Regions from separate parts of the Microbispora sp. NBRC 16548 genome, predicted to be linked through region 1. Evidence: riboswitches for the same ligand, from Rfam matches in the RefSeq annotation. Region 1 holds a riboswitch; the other holds the start of a gene.
What was found. Region 1 has a riboswitch for thiamine pyrophosphate ahead of thiO (glycine oxidase ThiO). Riboswitches for the same ligand answer to the same signal wherever they lie in the genome.
Positions count from the first base shown of each region.

Region 1 (3,397 bases):
AGCCAGTCGACGGCAGGGCGCACCCCGACGCCGGTGACGACCACGTCGGCCGGCACCCGGGCGCCGGACATGAGCGTGAGACCGTCGGAGTCCACGGTGCCGACCATCGCGCCGAGGCGCAGCTCGACGCCCGCCCGCGCGTACCAGTCGGTGGTATGGCTGCCCACGGCGGGCCCGAGCGCCACGGCGAGCGGGCTCTCCCCCGCCTCCACCACGGTCACCGCGCACCCCGCCCTGGCCGCCGCGGTGGCGACCTCGGCGCCGATCCAGCCGGCCCCGACGACGGCCACGCGGGCGCCTGGGACGAGCCGCTCGCGCAGCGCGAGCGCGTCCTCGATCGTGCGCAGCACGTGCTGGTGGCCCTCTCCGCGCAGGCGGATCGGCGTGGCGCCGGTGGCGATGACCAGGCCGTCGTACTCCAGCTCGCCCTCGGTCGTCTCCAGCACGCCGTCGCGCAGGCCCTTGGCCGCCGTGCCGAGGCACAGCCGTACGTCGAGGGCGTCGAGATCGGAGTCGACCACGGTGGAGTCGGTCTCTCCGAGCAGCACCGCCTTCGACAGCGGCGGCCGGTCATAGGGGCGATGGTGTTCCTCGCCGATGAGCGTGATGCGGCCGGTGAACCCACCGGCCCTCAACGCCTCGATGCTTCGCACGCCGGCCAGGCCGGCACCCACCACCACGACGTGATCCACAGCTTGACCATAGATTGTCAACGGGGGCCCTGGCCAACAGGCCCCCCATAACGAGTTGGGCAATTGACGCGCACTTCCGCGGGGGCCCACGTTGTGAAGGAAGCCGGGTCCTCACCGCACCACGCGCATCCAGATGTTCGTGGCGTGCGGCACGTGCGTGAGGCTGATCCGTTCGAGCCTGACCCGGTCGCCGCCGGGGTGGGAGAACAGCCGGACGCCGTCGCCGAGCATGACCGGCGCCACGCACACGAGGATCTCGTCGAGCAGGCCCGCGTCGAGGCACTGCGCGGCGACGTCCGCGACGGCGGCGCCGAAGTCCGTCACGAAGGTCACGCCGGGCACCGGCGCGGCCGGGACGTCGTGGGTGAGCACGAACTGCGGCCCGCTCCACCCGCCACCGAACGGCTCGCCCTCCTGGGGGGTGTCCCGGTAGGGGTCGTCACCGCGGAAGGTGCGGTTGCCGACGAGCAGCGCGCCGATGTCGCCGACGAGCGCGTCCACGGTCGGGTTGGGCCCGAGATGTTCGGTCAGCCAGGACATGTCGCCGCCCGGCCCGGCGATGAAGCCGTCCAGGGACATGGTGGCCGAGTACAGCATCGTGGCCATGATGGGGTACCTCCTTCGGGTCGATCCACGTCGCGCCATCATGCGCCCGCGGACGGCCCCGTACCCGCCGATCCGGCGATCGGCCGTCATGGGGGGCGTACTACCCTTGTGGGCGTAAGACGCGCGGGAGCCCGGCGGACCGGGCTGAGAGGAGAGCGTGAGGCTCTCGACCGCCCCGACCTGATCCGGGTAATGCCGGCGAAGGGAGCGCTGTGTCCCGCACACCGCCATCCGGCGCGCAGTCCGGCTACGACGTCGTGATCGTGGGCGGCGGGGTGGAGGGCCTGGCCGCGGCCTGGCGCACCGCGCGGCGGGGCCTGTCGGTGGCGGTGGTCGACCCCGCGCCAGGAGGCGGCGCCACTCACGCGTCGGCGGGGATGCTCGCGCCGGTCAGCGAGGTGACCTACACGGAGGAGCCGCTGCTGCGGCTCGGCCTCGCGTCGCTGGCGGCCTGGCCGGCGTTCCGGGCGGAGCTTGAGGACGAGACCGGCGACGACCTCGACTACCGGACCGAGGGCACGCTTGAGGTCGCCCGCGGCGCGGACGACATGGCCGTCCTCGACGACCTCGCGGCCTTCGAGCGGACGCTCGGCCTGCGGGTCGAGCGGCTCACCGGGCGCGAGTGCCGCTCCTTCGAGCCGATGCTCTCCCCCTCCGTACGCGGTGGGCTGCTGGCCCGCGACGACGCGTGGGTCAACCCCCGCAGGGTCGTGCGCGCCCTCCTCGCGGCGTTCGAGAAGGCGGGCGGCACGCTGGTGACCGAGCGCGTCGCCGGGATCGACGCCCCGGGGCCCGGCGCTCCGTGCGTACGGCTGGAGTCCGGCGGCGCCGTCGCGGCCGGTCAGGTCGTCGTGGCGGCCGGGTCGTGGTCGGCGTCCCTGCTGCCCGGCCTGCCGGTACGCCCGGTGAAGGGCGAGATCCTCCGGCTGCGCGGGCCCCGGGGCTTCCTCACCCGGTGCGTCAGGGGGCTGGTGCACGGCTCCCCCGCCTACCTCGTCCCCCGGGGCGACGGAGAGATCACTTTGGGCGCCACGACCCAGGAGATGGGGTTCGACGCGCGGGTCACCGCAGGAGGCGTGTACGAGCTGCTGCGCGACGCCCGCGAACTGGTGCCCGGCATCACGGAGCTCGAACTGGCCGAGACGACGACCGGCTTCCGCCCGGGCACGCCCGACAACCTGCCGCTCATCGGCCCGGCCGGGCCGCCCGGCGTGCTCGCGGCGACCGGGCACGGACGCAACGGGGTGCTGCTGTCCCCGATCACCGCCGACGCCGTCGCCGCGTTCCTCACCGGCGACGAGGTGCCTCCGGTCGCCCGGTTCTGCGATCCAGGGAGATTCAGCCAATGAAAGTCACGATCAACGGAGGCGCGGCCGAACTGCCGGACGGCGCCACGATCGGCGACGCCGTACGGACCCTCACGCCCCTCACGTCCGGGGTCGCGGTGGCGCTGAACGGCGAAGTCGTGAGCCGGAGCGCCTGGGACTCCACCCAGGTCGCCGACGGCGACGGCGTCGAGGTGCTCACGGCCGTGCAGGGAGGGTGAGCATGACCGACGACGTCCTCGTGCTGGGCGGGGAGAAGTTCACCTCGCGGCTCATCATGGGCACAGGCGGCGCGCCGTCGCTGGAGGTGCTCGACCAGGCGCTGGAGGCGTCCGGCACCGAGCTGACGACCGTCGCGATGCGCAGGCTCGACCCGGAGTCCCGCGGTTCGGTGCTCGACCTGCTGCGCGCCCGCGGCATCAAGGTGCTGCCGAACACGGCGGGGTGCTTCACCGCCGGGGAGGCGGTGCTGACCGCACGCCTGGCCCGCGAGGCGCTGGAGACCGACTGGGTCAAGCTGGAGGTCATCGCGGACGAGCGGACCCTGCTGCCCGACCCGATCGAGACCTTCGACGCCGCCGAGCGGCTGGTCGCCGACGGTTTCGTGGTGCTGCCGTACATCGGCGACGACCCGGCGCTGGCCCGCAGGCTCCAGGACGCCGGGTGCGCCGCCGTGATGCCGCTCGGCGCTCCGATCGGCTCCGGGCTGGGCATCCGCAACCCGCACAGCATCGAGCTGATCGTCGAGGCCGCCACGGTGCCGGTGATCCTCGA
Region 1 is NZ_BSSF01000006.1:243,923-247,319, reverse strand. It holds gene QSK36_RS18525 (NAD(P)/FAD-dependent oxidoreductase) at 1-692, opposite strand, end outside; gene QSK36_RS18520 (dihydrofolate reductase family protein) at 804-1,298, opposite strand; TPP riboswitch at 1,412-1,522, shown strand; gene thiO (glycine oxidase ThiO) at 1,511-2,647, shown strand; gene thiS (sulfur carrier protein ThiS) at 2,644-2,844, shown strand; gene QSK36_RS18505 (thiazole synthase) at 2,847-3,397, shown strand, end outside.

Region 2 (3,397 bases), on a different contig from region 1:
GCGGGCACGACGACGTCCTGACGCGGGGCCGTCTCGTCTTCAACGGCGCGACCGTAGGCGGCGGGCCGGGAGGGACAGCGCCACGGTCGCCAGCCCGGCGACGAGGAACGCGGCGAGCGCCGCGTTCATCCACGGCTGGTGGACGAACCCGAGGGCGAGGCGGACCTCGGTCCAGATCCCGTCCCACCAGCCGACGGTCGGGGTGGAGGTCACGATCCAGTACGCCGCGAACCCGAGGATCCACGGCACGATCATGAGCCAGCGGGAGGGGGCGTCCTCGGCCGTGTTCCACCGGGCGGCCCCGCCGAGCAGGAAGTAGTCCACCACGAGCACGGCGAACATCGGCACGAACACCGCCCCGATCACGCTCAGGAACGCGCCGTAGGAGTTCACGTCGGCGAACAGCGCGATCAGCGTGGTGAGCACGCCGATCACGACCGAGATCGCCCGGCGGTCCCAGCGCGGCGCGAGGTTCTGGATCGACACGGTCGTCGAGTAGACGTTCGCGAACGACTGGTCGGCCTCACGCAGCACCAGGATGCCGAAGAACACGACCCCGAGAGGGGCGGCCACGAACGGGTCCCACACCTTGTCCCCGTCGTTGCCGACCAGGGCGAGCGCGGCGATGCCGAGGGCCAGGCAGGCCACCTGGGCGATCGTGTATCCCGCGACGACACCGGTGAACGCCGCGCCGCTCGACCGCGAGTGCCTGGCGTAGTCGGCGGCCATCGGCACCCACGACACCGACAGCGCGATGACGTAGTCGACGGCCGGGGCGAAGGCGTCCCAGGAGCCGCCCCCCACGGACGGCCCCTGCCGGAACAGGGCGATCGACAGCCAGATCATCGCGATCACCACACCCGCCGTGACGTACCGCCGCAGCAGCCGCAGCGCGCCGAGCGGCCGGATCGTCAGCGCGATCGTCAGCGCGCCCGCCGCGACCGCCCACACCGCGTACGGCACCGCCGGGCCGAACAGCGCCTGCGCGCCGTTGGCGATGACCCACAGCTCGAAGGCGCCCCAGCCGAGCATCTGCACGATGTTCAGCACGGTCGGGATGTACGAGAGCCGGGCCCCGAACAGGCCGCGCAGCAGCACCATCGCGGGCCGCCCGGTGCGTACGCCGGGGATCGCGGCAAGGCCGACCATCGCCGTCCCGAGCAGGCTGCCGACGACGGCGGCGAGCACCGCCGCGGTGAACGTGAGCGGTTTGCCGCCCAGCGGGTCGAGCAGGAACAGCGCCCCCGAGAAGCCGAGGAGGCTGACGCCGAGGTTGGCCCAGAAGGCGCCCTGGTCGAGCAGGCCCAGGGTTCTCGGGGCCTCCTCGTCCAGAGTGAGCGGAACCTCCGCGTGCGCGTCGTCGACGACGGCAGAAGTCATCACACGCTCCCTACGCCGGCATTATCCGGACAGGTTCATGCGGTCGGCGGCACGATGTGGATCCGCCCTCTCAGCCCGGTCACGCCCGAGCTCCCGCGGGTATTGATGATGTCTTGGGGATTATGACACTTCTTTGACCGTTTTCCTACGCCGCCCCTGTCCCTACGCCACGTAGGGCGCCTCCCCGGTCTCGCTCACCATCGGACGCCCGACCGCGGCCCAGGACCGCATGCCGCCGTCCACGTTCACGGCGTCCCGGCCGATGTGGTTGAGCCACATCGCGGCGTGCGCCGACCGGCCGCCGACCCGGCAGACCACGTACACCGGCCGGTCGTGCGGCACCTCGTCCACCCGCACCTGCAGCTCGCCGAGCGGGATGTGGACGGCGCCGGGGGCGTGACCGGCCACCCACTCCTCGTTCTCGCGGACGTCCAGCAGGTACGCGTCCTCGGGCAGTGCGTCGGGGGCGATTTCCGGCAATGTCATGCGCCCATTCTGACGGCACACCACCGATGCCCGGGCCCATGTGGCGAGCTGTGACCCACGGTGATCCGCGGGCCGCATCGACACGGTCGTTTGTCATCCAAACTTCCCCATCCCTCCCTCAGTAACGTATGTTAGAGAGCGATAAATGACAATCGCGGCCGCCATGTGCGGTCCGCTCCGACGGGAGGCCGACGGTGAACGATGTGGTGCGGCGCGCGGCCGGCGGTGCGGGCGCCATGACGATCTACAAGTCCGAGGCCGGTCGGCGCGAGCTCCTCGACCACTACCGGCAGGTGCTGGACGCCTGGCCGATCCCGGCCGAGCACGTACGGGTGCCGACTCGCGAGGGCGAGACCTTCGTCCACGTCTGCGGCCCCCCGGACGCGCCGCCTCTCGTGCTGCTGCACGGCTCGGGCGCGAACGCCTCGATGTGGCGGGGAGACGTCCCCACCTGGTCCCGGCACTTCCGCACGTACGCCGTCGACCTGGTCGGCGAGCCGGGCCTGAGCGCGCCCTCGCGCCCCGCCCTGGACTCCGGCGCCGTGTCACTCTGGCTCGACGACGTGCTGCAGGGGCTCGGGATCGCCGGCGCCGCGTTCGTCGGCACCTCCCTCGGCGGCTGGACGGCCCTGGACTACGCCGTCCGCCGTCCGGAACGAGTGACTCGACTGGCCCTGATATGCCCCGGCGGCGTGGGGCGGCAGAAGGTCGGCTGGATCTTCAAGGCCCTGCTGACCGGCCCGTTCCGACGTGGTGGACTACGCGAGTCGGCGATGGCCGTCGCGGGCCTCGACGGGGAGAGGGACCGGCAGGCGCTCGACGCCGTCGTCCTGACGTTCACGCACTTCAACCCGCGCAGGGAGAAGCTCCCGGTGTTCCCCGACGACGCGTTGCGGGGCCTCACCATGCCCGTACTCGTCATCGCCGGCGACCGCGACGCCATGATCGACTCTCGCCAGACCGTGCGGCGCGTCCGTGAGTGCGTCCCGCACGCGACCGTGAACCTGCTCCCCCGGACCGGTCACGCCATCTTCGGCCAGGCCGAGCCGATCGCCGAGTTCCTCCGGGCCTGACGTGAACCCGCCGAAGGTGGGGTCGCTCCTCACGGGCCTACTTGAGCAGGCGCGACAGGCGGCGGTCGGCCAGCGGCTTGCCGCCGGTCTGGCAGGTCGGGCAGTACTGCAGCGACGAGTCGGCGAACGACACCTCCCTGATCGTGTCGCCGCACACCTCGCACGCCTCGCCCGTACGGCCGTGCACGCGCAGGCCCGACTTCTTCTCCGACTTGAGGTCCTTGGCGGCCAGCCCCCTGGCCCGCCCGACCGCGTCCCGCAGCGTGCTCACGATCGCGTCGTGCAGGTCGGCGACCTGGCCGTCCGTCAGCGTTCCGGCGATCTTGAAGGGGGACATCTTCGCGACGTGCAGCACCTCGTCGGAGTAGGCGTTGCCGATGCCCGCGATCACCTTCTGGTCCCGCAGCAGGCCCTTGATCTGCGCGCGGCTCCCGCCCACGATCGTCTTGAGCAGGTCC
Region 2 is NZ_BSSF01000019.1:31,899-35,295, forward strand. It holds gene QSK36_RS37075 (TetR/AcrR family transcriptional regulator) at 1-21, shown strand, start outside; gene QSK36_RS37080 (purine-cytosine permease family protein) at 40-1,380, opposite strand; TPP riboswitch at 1,371-1,487, opposite strand; gene QSK36_RS37085 (rhodanese-like domain-containing protein) at 1,543-1,866, opposite strand; gene QSK36_RS37090 (alpha/beta fold hydrolase) at 2,061-2,939, shown strand; gene QSK36_RS37095 (Fpg/Nei family DNA glycosylase) at 2,977-3,397, opposite strand, start outside.
Region 2: linked by a shared signal. The riboswitch ahead of QSK36_RS37080 (purine-cytosine permease family protein) and the one ahead of thiO (glycine oxidase ThiO) in region 1 are both predicted to bind thiamine pyrophosphate.